2 regions of the Streptomyces sp. NPDC003456 genome follow, and region 2 is predicted to be linked to the other one. Evidence: riboswitches for the same ligand, from Rfam matches in the RefSeq annotation. Region 2 holds a riboswitch; the other holds the start of a gene.
What was found. A riboswitch is a leader RNA that binds a small molecule or an ion and turns the genes downstream of it on or off. The one in region 2 is predicted to bind cyclic di-AMP.
Positions count from the first base shown of each region.

Region 1: it holds a riboswitch for cyclic di-AMP, as region 2 does, so the genes downstream of both, ACFYWG_RS29165 (transglycosylase family protein) here and ACFYWG_RS27280 (M23 family metallopeptidase) in region 2, are expected to answer to the same signal.

Region 1 is NZ_JBIAOK010000007.1:385,954-391,624, forward strand. It holds gene ACFYWG_RS29150 (nucleoside triphosphate pyrophosphohydrolase) at 1-657, shown strand, start outside; gene ACFYWG_RS29155 (cytochrome P450) at 704-2,014, shown strand; gene ACFYWG_RS29160 (transglycosylase family protein) at 2,194-3,174, shown strand; cyclic di-AMP (ydaO/yuaA leader) riboswitch at 3,403-3,569, shown strand; gene ACFYWG_RS29165 (transglycosylase family protein) at 3,574-4,287, shown strand; gene eno (phosphopyruvate hydratase) at 4,689-5,671, shown strand, end outside.
Region 2 is NZ_JBIAOK010000006.1:632,305-637,975, reverse strand. It holds gene ACFYWG_RS27290 (PrsW family intramembrane metalloprotease) at 1-608, shown strand, start outside; gene ACFYWG_RS27285 (aldo/keto reductase) at 631-1,584, opposite strand; gene ACFYWG_RS27280 (M23 family metallopeptidase) at 1,724-2,758, opposite strand; cyclic di-AMP (ydaO/yuaA leader) riboswitch at 2,770-2,926, opposite strand; tRNA gene ACFYWG_RS27275 (tRNA-Met) at 3,229-3,302, opposite strand; gene ACFYWG_RS27270 (dihydrofolate reductase family protein) at 3,429-4,559, opposite strand; gene ACFYWG_RS27265 (MarR family winged helix-turn-helix transcriptional regulator) at 4,823-5,338, shown strand; gene ribA (GTP cyclohydrolase II) at 5,470-5,671, shown strand, end outside.

The DNA.
Region 1 (5,671 bases), on a different contig from region 2:
CGCCTCACCATGCCGGAGCTGGAGCTGCTCCCCGCCTCCTACGACCTGCCCGGCGCCCGCCTCCTCGACCTCGTCCAGGTCATGGACCGCATCCGCGCCGCATGCCCCTGGTCCTCCCGGCAGACCCACAAGGGCCTCGCCAAGTACGGCATCGAGGAGGCGTACGAACTGGTCGAGGCGATCGAGGAGGGCGACCGCGACGAACTGCGCGAGGAGCTGGGTGACGTCCTGCTCCAGGTCGTCTTCCACGCCCGTATCGCCGAGGAGGACCCGGAGGCGCCCTTCTCCATCGACGACGTGGCCGGCGGCATCGTGGCCAAGCTCGTCCACCGCCACCCGCACGTCTTCGGCGACGCGACGGCCGAGACCCCCGAGGAGGTCAAGGCCCACTGGCTGCGCACCAAGGCGATCGAGAAGCAGCGCACCTCCGTCACCGAGGGCGTCCCGCTCGGCCAGCCCGGGCTGGCCCTGGCCGCCAAGCTCGCCTCCCGGGCCCGCACGGCCGGCCTCGACATACCCCTGCCCGCGGTGGAGGGCATCGGCTACGAGCTGCTGGCCCTGGCGGTGCGCGCGGAGGCCGAGGGCGTGGACCCGGAGGCCGCGCTGCGAGCGGCCGCCCGCGCCTACCGGGACGCGATCCGGCAGGCCGAGGGCTGAGCGGACCCGGGCGGGGCGGGGCCGGCGGGCCGGATACGGTCGGACCGTGACCGACCAGCCCCAGCCCAGCACGCCCGCTCCCACGCCCCGTCCCGGTCCGGCTCCGGCTCCGGCTCCGGCTCCGGAACTCTTCACGTGGGAGTTCGCGAGCGACCCCTACCCCGCCTACGCCTGGCTGCGCGAGCACGCCCCGGTGCACCGCACGCGGCTGCCCAGCGGAGTGGAGGCGTGGCTGGTCACGCGGTACGCGGACGCCAAGCAGACCCTCGCCGACCCGCGGCTCTCCAAGAACCCGGCGCACCACGACGAACCGGCCCACGCCAGAGGCAGGACGGGGATCCCGGGGGAGCGCAAGGCGGAGCTGATGACGCACCTGCTGAACATCGACCCGCCGGACCACACCCGGCTGCGGCGGCTGGTGTCGAAGGCGTTCACGCCCCGCCGGGTCGCCGAGTTCGCCCCCCGGGTGCAGGAGCTGACCGACGGGCTCATCGACACCTTCGCGCGCACGGGGTCGGCGGACCTCATCCACGAGTTCGCCTTCCCGCTGCCCATCTACGCCATCTGCGACCTGCTCGGCGTCCCCCGCGAGGACCAGGACGACTTCCGGGACTGGGCGGGCATGATGATCCGTCACCAGGGCGGGCCCCGCGGCGGCGTCGCCCGCTCGGTGAAGAAGATGCGCGGCTACCTCGCCGAGCTCATCCACCGCAAGCGCCAGGCGCTGCCGGCCGAGGCCGTCCCCGGCGAGGACCTCATCTCCGGGCTCATCCGCGCCTCCGACCACGGTGAGCACCTCACCGAGAACGAGGCGGCGGCCATGGCGTTCATCCTGCTGTTCGCCGGGTTCGAGACGACGGTCAACCTCATCGGCAACGGCACGTACGCCCTGCTCACCCATCCCGGGCAGCGCGCCCGGCTCCAGGCGTCCCTCGCCGCCGGGGAGCAGGACCTGCTGGCCACCGGTGTCGAGGAACTCCTGCGGTACGACGGCCCCGTGGAGCTCGCCACCTGGCGTTTCGCCACGCAGCCGCTGACCGTCGGCGGGCAGCGCATCGAGGCCGGCGACCCGGTCCTGGTGGTGCTGGCGGCGGCGGACCGGGACCCGGAGCGGTTCGCCGACCCGGACGTGCTGGACCTCTCCCGCCGCGACAACCAGCACCTCGGGTACGGCCACGGCATCCACTACTGCCTCGGCGCCCCGCTCGCCCGGCTGGAGGGCCAGACCGCCCTCGCCGCCCTGCTGACACGCCTGCCGGACCTCCGGCTCGCCGCCGACCCGGCCGAGCTGCGCTGGCGCGGCGGCCTCATCATGCGCGGGCTGCGGACCCTGCCGGTGGAGTTCACCCCGGCGTGACGGCCGCCGTGACCAGCCAGGGCCGGCGCCAAACATGACACGCCGTCACCACTGTGATCTTCACGTGATCTGTGCGGCATGAACTTGTGACAAGTGATCGTCTGCCGATACGTTCACCCATCAACGCGGCCCGGTCACGGCGCCGCGAGGGTCACTGCTGTCTTGCGAAAGGTCTCCGTATGCTCTCCGGGAACGGTCGTCACCGTCGCCCCCGCCAGGCTCCGGCTCTCCTCGTCGCGGCCGGAGTGACCGGCTCCGCCATCGCGATCCCGCTCCTCGGGGCGTCCGGTGCCAGCGCTGCCGACGGCACCACCTGGGACCGGATCGCGGACTGCGAGACCGGCGGGGCCTGGAGCCAGAACAGCGGCAACGGCTACTTCGGCGGCCTCGCACTGTCCCAGGAGGACTGGGAGAGCTACGGCGGGCTCGACCACGCCCCGAGCGCCGACCTGGCCAGCCGCTCGCAGCAGATAGCCGTCGCCGAGAGAATCCTCGCCGACCAGGGGGCCGGCGCCTGGCACACCTGCGGGCTCCTCTCCGGTCTGGAGAAGGGCTCGTCCGGCGAGTCCGACTCGTCCGATGAATCCGCTCCGACTGATTCGCGCGGATTGCTCGACTCACCCCAATCGTCCAGGTCTTCCGCCACGCCCTCCCCGTCGGCGACGTCCCCGTCCTCTTCTCCGTCCGGCGCGGCGTCGTCTGACGCGCCGTCGGCATCTCCGGATGAAACAGCCAATTCCGACAAGTCGCCCGGCTCGCGTGCCGCCGGCAAGGGCTCCGGCGGCTCGAAGTCGGCCACGCCCGAGAGTGCCCCCTCCGGCAAGTCCCGTCCGAGCGCCGAGTCTTCGGCCGCGGCCGACACCGGCTCCGGCCGGCACCGCGGCCCCAGCGCCGACGAGAGCGCCGAGTCCGCGGACGGCCATGCGGGAGGGTCCTCGGGCCGGCACGCCTCGCGCGGCGAGGAGGCGTCCGAAGAGCAGTCCGAGGGCGCCTACATCGTCGGCGTCGGGGACAGCCTCTGGTCCATCGCCGACTCCCTCCGGATCGACGGCGGATGGGACGAGTTCTACGACGGCGACGAGAAGGGGGCCGAGAGCGAACCGGACCTCGTTCTGCCCGGTCAGACGCTCACGGCGGAGGACGAAACGGACGGGAAGTAGCCGTTCGGGCAGTGCGGGAACGGCGGCGGAAGTCGCCCCGAAATGCCGCGAGTTCACGCCATGTTTCGCGGCCTATGTCCCGTATCGGCACGGTGAGAGATAGATCTCAGAAGCCCTGATCGTCTTTGAAATTCCGGCGATCGCCTGTCTACGGTCGTGACCGCTCGTCACCGCGAGCCCCGGCTGCCGCAACGCCGAATCCTGCCAGCGGCCGCACGGGAACAGTCGTCGCGTCAAGCGCCGTAGGCAGGAGCGGGGGACCCAAGGTAGGTGCCCGACCGGTTCGTCGAGCCGGAAGGGCTAGGGGTGGAGCCGCGTCCCGTGAGGGACGTGGCCGGGCAACTCAACCGGCCCGAACCCGACAGCTCACCTCGCAGGCGTCGGTGAGGGGATCCATCCATGCTGTTTTCCGGCAAGGGCAAGCACCGTCGTCCGTCCAAGGCCACCCGCGCCATCGCCGTCGCCGGTGTCGCCTCCGCCGCCGTCGCCGCTCCGCTGATGGCGGCCGGCAACGCCTCCGCCGCCACCGCCTCCGAGTGGGAGGCCGTCGCCCAGTGCGAGTCCGGCGGCAACTGGTCCATCAACACCGGCAACGGTTACTACGGCGGTCTGCAGTTCTCCGCCTCCACCTGGGCCGGCTACGGCGGCACCAAGTACGCCTCCACCGCCGACCAGGCCACCAAGGCGCAGCAGATCGAGATCGCCGAGAAGGTCCTCGCCGGCCAGGGCAAGGGCGCCTGGCCCGTCTGCGGCAAGGGCCTGTCGAGCGCCGCCTACACCGGCGGCGGTTCCACCGGCGACTTGGGCAGCTCCGCCGGCACCTCGCAGCAGAGCCAGCAGAGCCAGCAGAGCACCGAGTCCCGCGAGACCCAGCCGCAGCCGGCCTCCCGCTCCGACGAGCGCCCGGCCGCCAAGAAGACCGTCACCACCCCGACCGGCAAGAAGGTCAAGAAGGGCGACGGCGAGTACAAGGTCGTCAAGGGCGACACCCTCAGCTCCATCGCCGCCGAGGAGAAGGTCAAGGGCGGCTGGGAGAAGCTGTTCCAGCTGAACAAGGACATCGTCGAGGACGCCAACCTCATCTACCCGGGCCAGCAGCTGCACCTGAAGTAAGCAGCAGCGCCCGACCGCCGCAGGGCGGTCCGCACCGCGCTCACTTGCGGTCCGGCCGTCCGGCGGCCCCGCCCTCGCGGGAGGCCCCGCCCTGACAGGCGGCCCCCCGCCCGACGGCGGCCCCCGTCCCCACGGACACCCCGCCCCGGTGCGTGTACCCCCCGTACGCGCCGGGGCGGGGTCATGTCCGGCCCCGGCCGCGGCGGCGGAGTTTCGGCCGGTCTGGGCGAACCTGCTTTGTTCCGTTCGGAAACAATTTACTCTCGGTTCTGTCCATGGGGTGGGCGACCCGGTGGCCGATCGCCCGGAGCCGGTTAGGCTCATGTCGCGAGCCACCACGGCCCGCACCCCGCCGGGTCCACGCGACCCGCGTCACCGCGTCACATAAGAAGGAGATGCTCGTGCCGTCCATCGACGTCGTCGTAGCCCGGGAAATCCTGGACTCCCGAGGCAACCCCACGGTCGAGGTCGAGGTCGGCCTCGACGACGGCAGCACCGGTCGTGCCGCCGTCCCGTCCGGCGCCTCCACGGGCGCCTTCGAGGCCATCGAGCTCCGCGACGGCGACTCGAACCGCTACCTCGGCAAGGGTGTGGAGAAGGCCGTCCTCGCGGTCATCGAGCAGATCGGCCCGGAGCTGGTCGGCTACGACGCCACCGAGCAGCGCCTGATCGACCAGGCGATGTTCGACCTGGACGCCACCGACAACAAGGGCTCGCTGGGCGCCAACGCCATCCTCGGCGTCTCGCTCGCCGTCGCCCACGCCGCCTCCGAGGCCAGCGACCTGCCGCTGTTCCGCTACCTGGGCGGCCCCAACGCGCACCTGCTGCCGGTGCCGATGATGAACATCCTGAACGGCGGCTCGCACGCCGACTCCAACGTGGACATCCAGGAGTTCATGATCGCCCCGATCGGCGCGGAGTCCTTCTCCGAGGCCCTGCGCTGGGGCGCCGAGGTCTACCACACGCTGAAGAAGGTCCTGAAGAGCAAGGGCCTGGCCACCGGCCTCGGCGACGAGGGCGGCTTCGCCCCGAACCTCGGCTCCAACCGCGAAGCCCTCGACCTCATCCTCGAGGCGATCAACGAGGCCGGCTACACCCCCGGCGAGCAGATCGCCCTGGCCCTCGACGTCGCCGCCTCCGAGTTCTACAAGGACGGCGTCTACACCTTCGAGGGCAAGGAGCGCTCGGCGGCCGAGATGACCGAGTACTACGCGGAGCTCGTCGACGCGTACCCGCTCGTCTCCATCGAGGACCCGCTGTTCGAGGACGACTGGGAGGGCTGGAAGACCATCACCGACAAGCTCGGTGACAAGGTCCAGCTCGTCGGCGACGACCTGTTCGTCACCAACCCCGAGCGCCTGGCCCGCGGCATCGAGGAGGGCGC
Region 2 (5,671 bases):
GCCGGGTCCGCCGGGTGGTGTTCCCGCTCGCCGGGCTGCTGCTGGCGATGGGCATGCACGCGCTGTGGAACGGCTCCTCGTCGCTGGGCGAGTACGGCTTCTTCGCCGTGTACGCGGCGTTCATGGTGCCGATCTTCGGCCTGCTGACGTGGCTGGTGATATGGACCCGGCAGCGGGAGCTGCGGACCGTGCGGGAGGAGCTGCCCGCCTACGCGGTGGCCGGCTGGCTGGACCCGGCGGAGCCCTACGCGCTGGGCTCCATGCGGGCCCGGCGGATCGCCCGCGCCCGGGCCCGGCGCCACGCGGGCCGGGACGCGGCGCGGGAGGTGGCCCGGTACGAGGCGTACGCGACGTCCCTCGCGTTCCTGCGGCACCGGGCACGCCGCGGCCGGGCCGGCGCCGGCTTCACGGTGCGCGAGCGGGAGCTGCTCGGCGAGCTGTGGCGGCGCCGGGAGGCGGCCCGCCCGGCCCTGGTCCACGCGGCCCGGGTCACGTCCCCGCCGCCCCCGGTGATGTTCCCGCCCTGGCCGGCGCACGGGGTGCACGGTGCGTACGGGCAGGTGCCCGGGCCGGCTCCGTACCCGGCGTACAACCCCTACCGCTCCTGAGCCGCCGCTCCCCCCGCTCCCGTCAGGCCGACGCCTCGTCGAGCCGGGCGGTCTCCTCGTCCGTCAGGGTCAGCCCACCCACTCCGACCAGCGCCGGCAGCTGCTCCACCGTCCGAGCGGAGGCGATCGGGGCGACCACGGTCGGGCGGGAGGCCAGCCAGGCCAGGGCCACCGTCGCCACCGGCACCCCGTGCGCCGCGGCGATCCCGTCGAGCGCGTCGAGCACCCGGCGTCCCTGCTCGGTCTCCAGATGCCTGGCCGCGCCCCCGGCCCGCGCGCTCTCGACGGTCGTGCCGGGCCGGTACTTGCCGGTGAGGAAGCCGGACGCGAGCGCGTAGTACGGCACGGCCGCCAGGCCGCTGCGCTGGGCGAGGTCCTGCAGCTCGCCCTCGTAGGTGTCGCGGGAGACCAGGTTGTAGTGGGGCTGGAGGGCCACGTACCGGGCCAGGCCCTCGCGGTCGGAGAACTCCAGGGACTCCCGCAGCCGCTCCGCGGAGATGTTGGAGGCGGCGATGTACCGCACCTTGCCGGCCTTCACGAGGTCGTCGAGGGCGCCGATGATCTCCTCGACGGGCACCTCGGGCCGGTCGTAGTGGGTGTAGTAGAGGTCGATGTGGTCGGTGCGCAGCCGCCGCAGGGAGGCGTCGGCCGCGGCCTTGATGGTGGCGGCGGACAGCCCCTGGAAGTCGGGGTGCTGGCCGGCCTTGGTGGCGACGACCACCTCGGAGCGGTTGCCGCGTGCCTGGAGCCAGGCGCCGAGGATGCTCTCGGACTCGCCGCCCCGGTTGCCCTCGGCCCACGCCGAGTAGACGTCGGCGGTGTCGACGAAGTTGCCGCCGGCCGCCGTGTAGGCGTCGAGGACGGCGAAGGACTGGTCCTCGTCGGCGGTCCAGCCGAAGACGTTGCCGCCGAGGGCGAGCGGGAAGACCTCGAGGTCGGAGGAGCCGAGCTTGCGCAGAGACGTCGTGGCAGTCATGCCCTGCGTCAACGACCGTGCGGAACAGCCCATTCCGGCCGCGGCGCAAAGGTCGGGCAAACCGGCGCCGGAAGAACCGGCAGCCCTGGCGTCGGGGGGTCGTCGTCAGGGCTGCCGGTGCTTCGCGGGCGCGGTGCGTCTACGGGTTCAGTCCCTTGCCCCGCAGCCACGCCATGGGGTCGATGCCGCTCGCGGAGCCGGCGGAGTGGACTTCGAGGTGGAGGTGGGCGCCGGTGACGTTGCCGGTGGCGCCGACACGGCCGATGACGTCGCCGGTGCTGACCTTCTGGCCGACGCTCACGCCGATGGACGACTGGTGCGCGTACCAGATCTCGGTGCCGTCATCGAGGGTGAGGACGGTCTTGTAGCCGTACGAGCCGTTCCAGCCCGCCTCGGTGATGGTGCCGCTGTGGACCGCCTTGATCGGCGTGCCCGTGGGGGCGGCGAAGTCGAGGCCGGTGTGGTAGCCGGAGGACCAGTACGCGCCGGCCTGACCGAAGGAGGAGGTGATCGTGTACGAGGAGGTCGGCAGCGTGTACTGCTTGGCGAGGGCGGCGAGGCGCTCGGCCTCGGCCTTCTTCTCGGCCTCCTCCTCCGCCTTCCTCTTCGCCTCGGCGGCCTTGGCCTCGGCTTCCTTCTCCGCCTTGGCGACGGCCTCCTTGGCCGCCTTCTCGGCGGCGGCCGCGGCGTCCTCGGCGGCCTTGGTGTCGATCTGGTCCTGCTGGTGCTCGACCTGGGCCATGATCCGGGCGCGCAGAGCCTCACCGGCGCCGTCGGCGCCCTGCTCGGTCTCGGCCACGGTCGTGGTGCCCAGGCTGCTGAGCGGAGTGGCGGAACCTTCGGGGGTGTCGTCGTCCGAAAGGAGGGAACCCACCGAGGGAAGGTCCGGGACGGAGATCGACACCGGCGGCTTGCCGGTCTGGGCGCTGGCCATGCCACCCGCGCCGACGGCGGCTATGACACCGACGCCGAGGACGGTGGAGCTGCGGGCGAGCCCTCCGCCGCGCTGCTTGGAGACGCGGTGCCGGCCACGGACGGGGCGAACGGACTCCGCGGTGGGGTTCCACTCCTGGAACGGGCCCTCGTCGGTGCGCTGACGGCCGAAGCCGAAGGTCTCGGGGTCGCGCTGGTCCGCCGCGAACGGGGCCGTGGGGGCAGGCCGGTTGGACGCCACGTGGGCGTGCTCCTTTCCTTCCTTCTCGCCTACCGGGTTAGCTGACGGGTTCGGAGCAGGAAGGTCTCCTACGCGCGTATACCAGCCGTGCTGCCACGGCGGCATCCGCCCGATTCACCCCAAGTGGTGGTTCCCCGGTTCCCTTGCGGGATTCGGCGCGTGCGCACGGAGCCGCCTTCTGTGACGGCTGGGACGACCGCGCTGCGTTATCGAACGTTAATGGATGGCGCGGTGCGTATTCCAGCGCTTCAGCTTGATCATTAACCTTTTTCGCGCGGACCAACCTGCCATGACCGGGGTGAATCGGGCGAGTTGACCGCCCCTCCGGCGACACAGGGGACTTGACGGTGTGTCAGTTGTTATGCGCAGCGGGGCGGTTCACTCACGGTGCGTGATGGCCGGTCAGGGGCCGGAGGGGGAAATACACCGAGGGCCGGAACCCTTGTCGGATTCCGGCCCTCGGCCTTCAGTAGCGGGGACAGGATTTGAACCTGCGACCTCTGGGTTATGAGCCCAGCGAGCTACCGAGCTGCTCCACCCCGCGTCGTTGTGTTCACCAGTGTACGCCATCCGCGGGACCCTCCGCGCACACCCCGGCCCGAGGCCGTCGCCGCCCCGCGCCGGTACGGTCCCGGCGGCGGCCGGGACGGCGGGGCGGCGGGGACCGCTGTCAGCTCAGCAGGTGCCGGTTCGGGGCCTTGGCCCGCTCCTCGTACTCGGGCAGGACGACGACCCGCGCTCCCCCGGCGGCCAGGACGCCGCTGCCGTCGGCCCCGGCGACGAAGGTGTCCGGCTCGCGCCAGGCCGTGACGACCCGCCGCACACCCGCGTCCAGGATCAGCCGGGCGCAGGGCGCCGGCCGCGAGGCGCGGCGGGCGCAGGGTTCGAGGCTGCTGTAGACGGTCGCACCGGCGAGCCTCGGGTCGGCCGGGTCGAGCTTGGCCAGGGCCGCCTCCTCGGCGTGCAGGACCGGGTCGCCGCCCTCGCGGGAGTGGCCGCGGGCCAGCTCGGTGCCGTCCGCCGCGACCACGACGGCCCCGACGCTGAACGCCGTGTCCGAGGGCGGGCACCGCTGTGCCAGTTCGCAGGCGGCGGCCAGCCAGTGGTGGTCGGCGGCGACCGGGAGCGGTCCGGTGCCGGGGGCGGTCGGCTCGTAGCGCATGAGGACGACGTCCTCGATCCGGCGGGTCTCCAGCAGCCGCAGGCGGCCGGAGGGGTAACCGCCCGGGCCGAACAGGCGGGGCGCGGCGGGGTGGCCGACGAAGAGCGGGGCGAGGACCAGCTGGAGCTCGTCGGCGAGCCCTTGGGTGAGCAGCTGGGTGTGGATCAGGCCGCCGCCCTCGACCATGAGCCGCCGCACGCCGCGTACGTCGTGCAGGTGGGTGAGGAGCCGGCGCCAGTCGAGCGCGGTGCCCAGGGGGATGACGTCGGTGGCCAGGCCGAGGGCCCGGGCGCGCTCGGCGCCCTCGTCGGTGGTGTAGAGGACCTTCTCGCCGCCGGTGTGCCAGAAGTTGGCGTCCGGGTCCAGGTCACCGGTGCCGCTGACGGTGACCTTGAGGGGGTACGCGGGCCGGCCGGCGGCGGTGCGGGCGGCGCGGCGCTCCGGGGAGTTCACCAGGAGGCGCGGGTTGTCGGCCCGGATCGTGCCGGCGCCCACCAGGATCGCGTCGACCGACGCGCGCACCTCGTCGACCCGGTCGAAGTCGGCCGGGCTCGACAGGAGCAGGCGTTCGGGTCCGGTGTCGTCCAGGAAGCCGTCGAGGGAGACGGCGGCGGACAGCAGGACGTACGGGTGAGGCATCGACGCTCCGCGGCTGGTCGGGAGGGGCAGGACGGGACGGGACCCGAGGGCGGGGGACCACCGGACGGCTCCGGCGGACCCGGCGAGCCCGGTGGACCCGTCGGACCCGTCGAGCCCGGGGGACCCATTGGACATGGTGACCCGGCGGACCCGGCGGCCCATTGGCCCGGGGGACCCGCCACAGGCCGCCCGGCAGGCCCGCGAACCCCTCGGGCAGGCCCGGCGAGCTTGGTTCAAGTTTGAAACAAAACTACACTGGCGGCATGACGACTCGCTGGCTCACCCCCGAGGAGCAGCGCGCCTGGCGCGCCTACATCGCCGCCTCGCTGCTCCTGGAGGACGCGATCGACCGGCAGCTCCAGCAGGACGCCGGCATGCCGCACCTGTACTACTCCATCCTCTCGGTCCTGTCCGAGTCGCCGGAGCGCCGGCTGCGCATGACCGATCTCGCCGAGCGGCTGAAGATCACCCGCAGCCGGCTGACGTACGCGGTCACGCGGCTGGAGAAGGACGGCATGCTGCGGCGTGAGGCCTGCGCGGACGACAAGCGGGGCAGTGTCGCGGCCCTGACCGACCAGGGCTTCGCCGTGCTGGAGCGGTCCGCGCCCGGACACGTCGAGACGGTGCGCAGCTTCCTGTTCGACCGGCTGAGCGAGGAGCAGGTCGGGCACCTGGAGGAGATCTCGACGGCGATCGCGCGCGGCCTGCAGGAGGACGGGGCGCGGCCGGCGGCGGACGACGTGCCGTGGCGGCGGAGGTCGTCCTCGACCTGTTCGTGAGGCACGTCACACCCTCACCGAGTCTGATTGCTTCAAGTTTCAAGCACGAGTAGGGTTCCCGGCGTGATCTGCTTCAAATCTGAAGCAGTACGGCTGTGCAGCCGAACAGGAACGGAATCCGGAGGCCCCGCATGCCCGACACCGCCGCAGCCCTCGCCACCCCGCGCTCGCGCGTCCGGGTCCCGCTGCGCTTCCATGACGGCTACGCGGTCGACGCGGAGGCCGTCACCTTCCACGGGCTGGCCGACGGCCGGGAGCACGTGGCGCTCGTCCTCGGCGAGCCGGGCACCGTCCCGCTGGTACGGCTGCACTCCGAGTGCCTGACCGGGGACG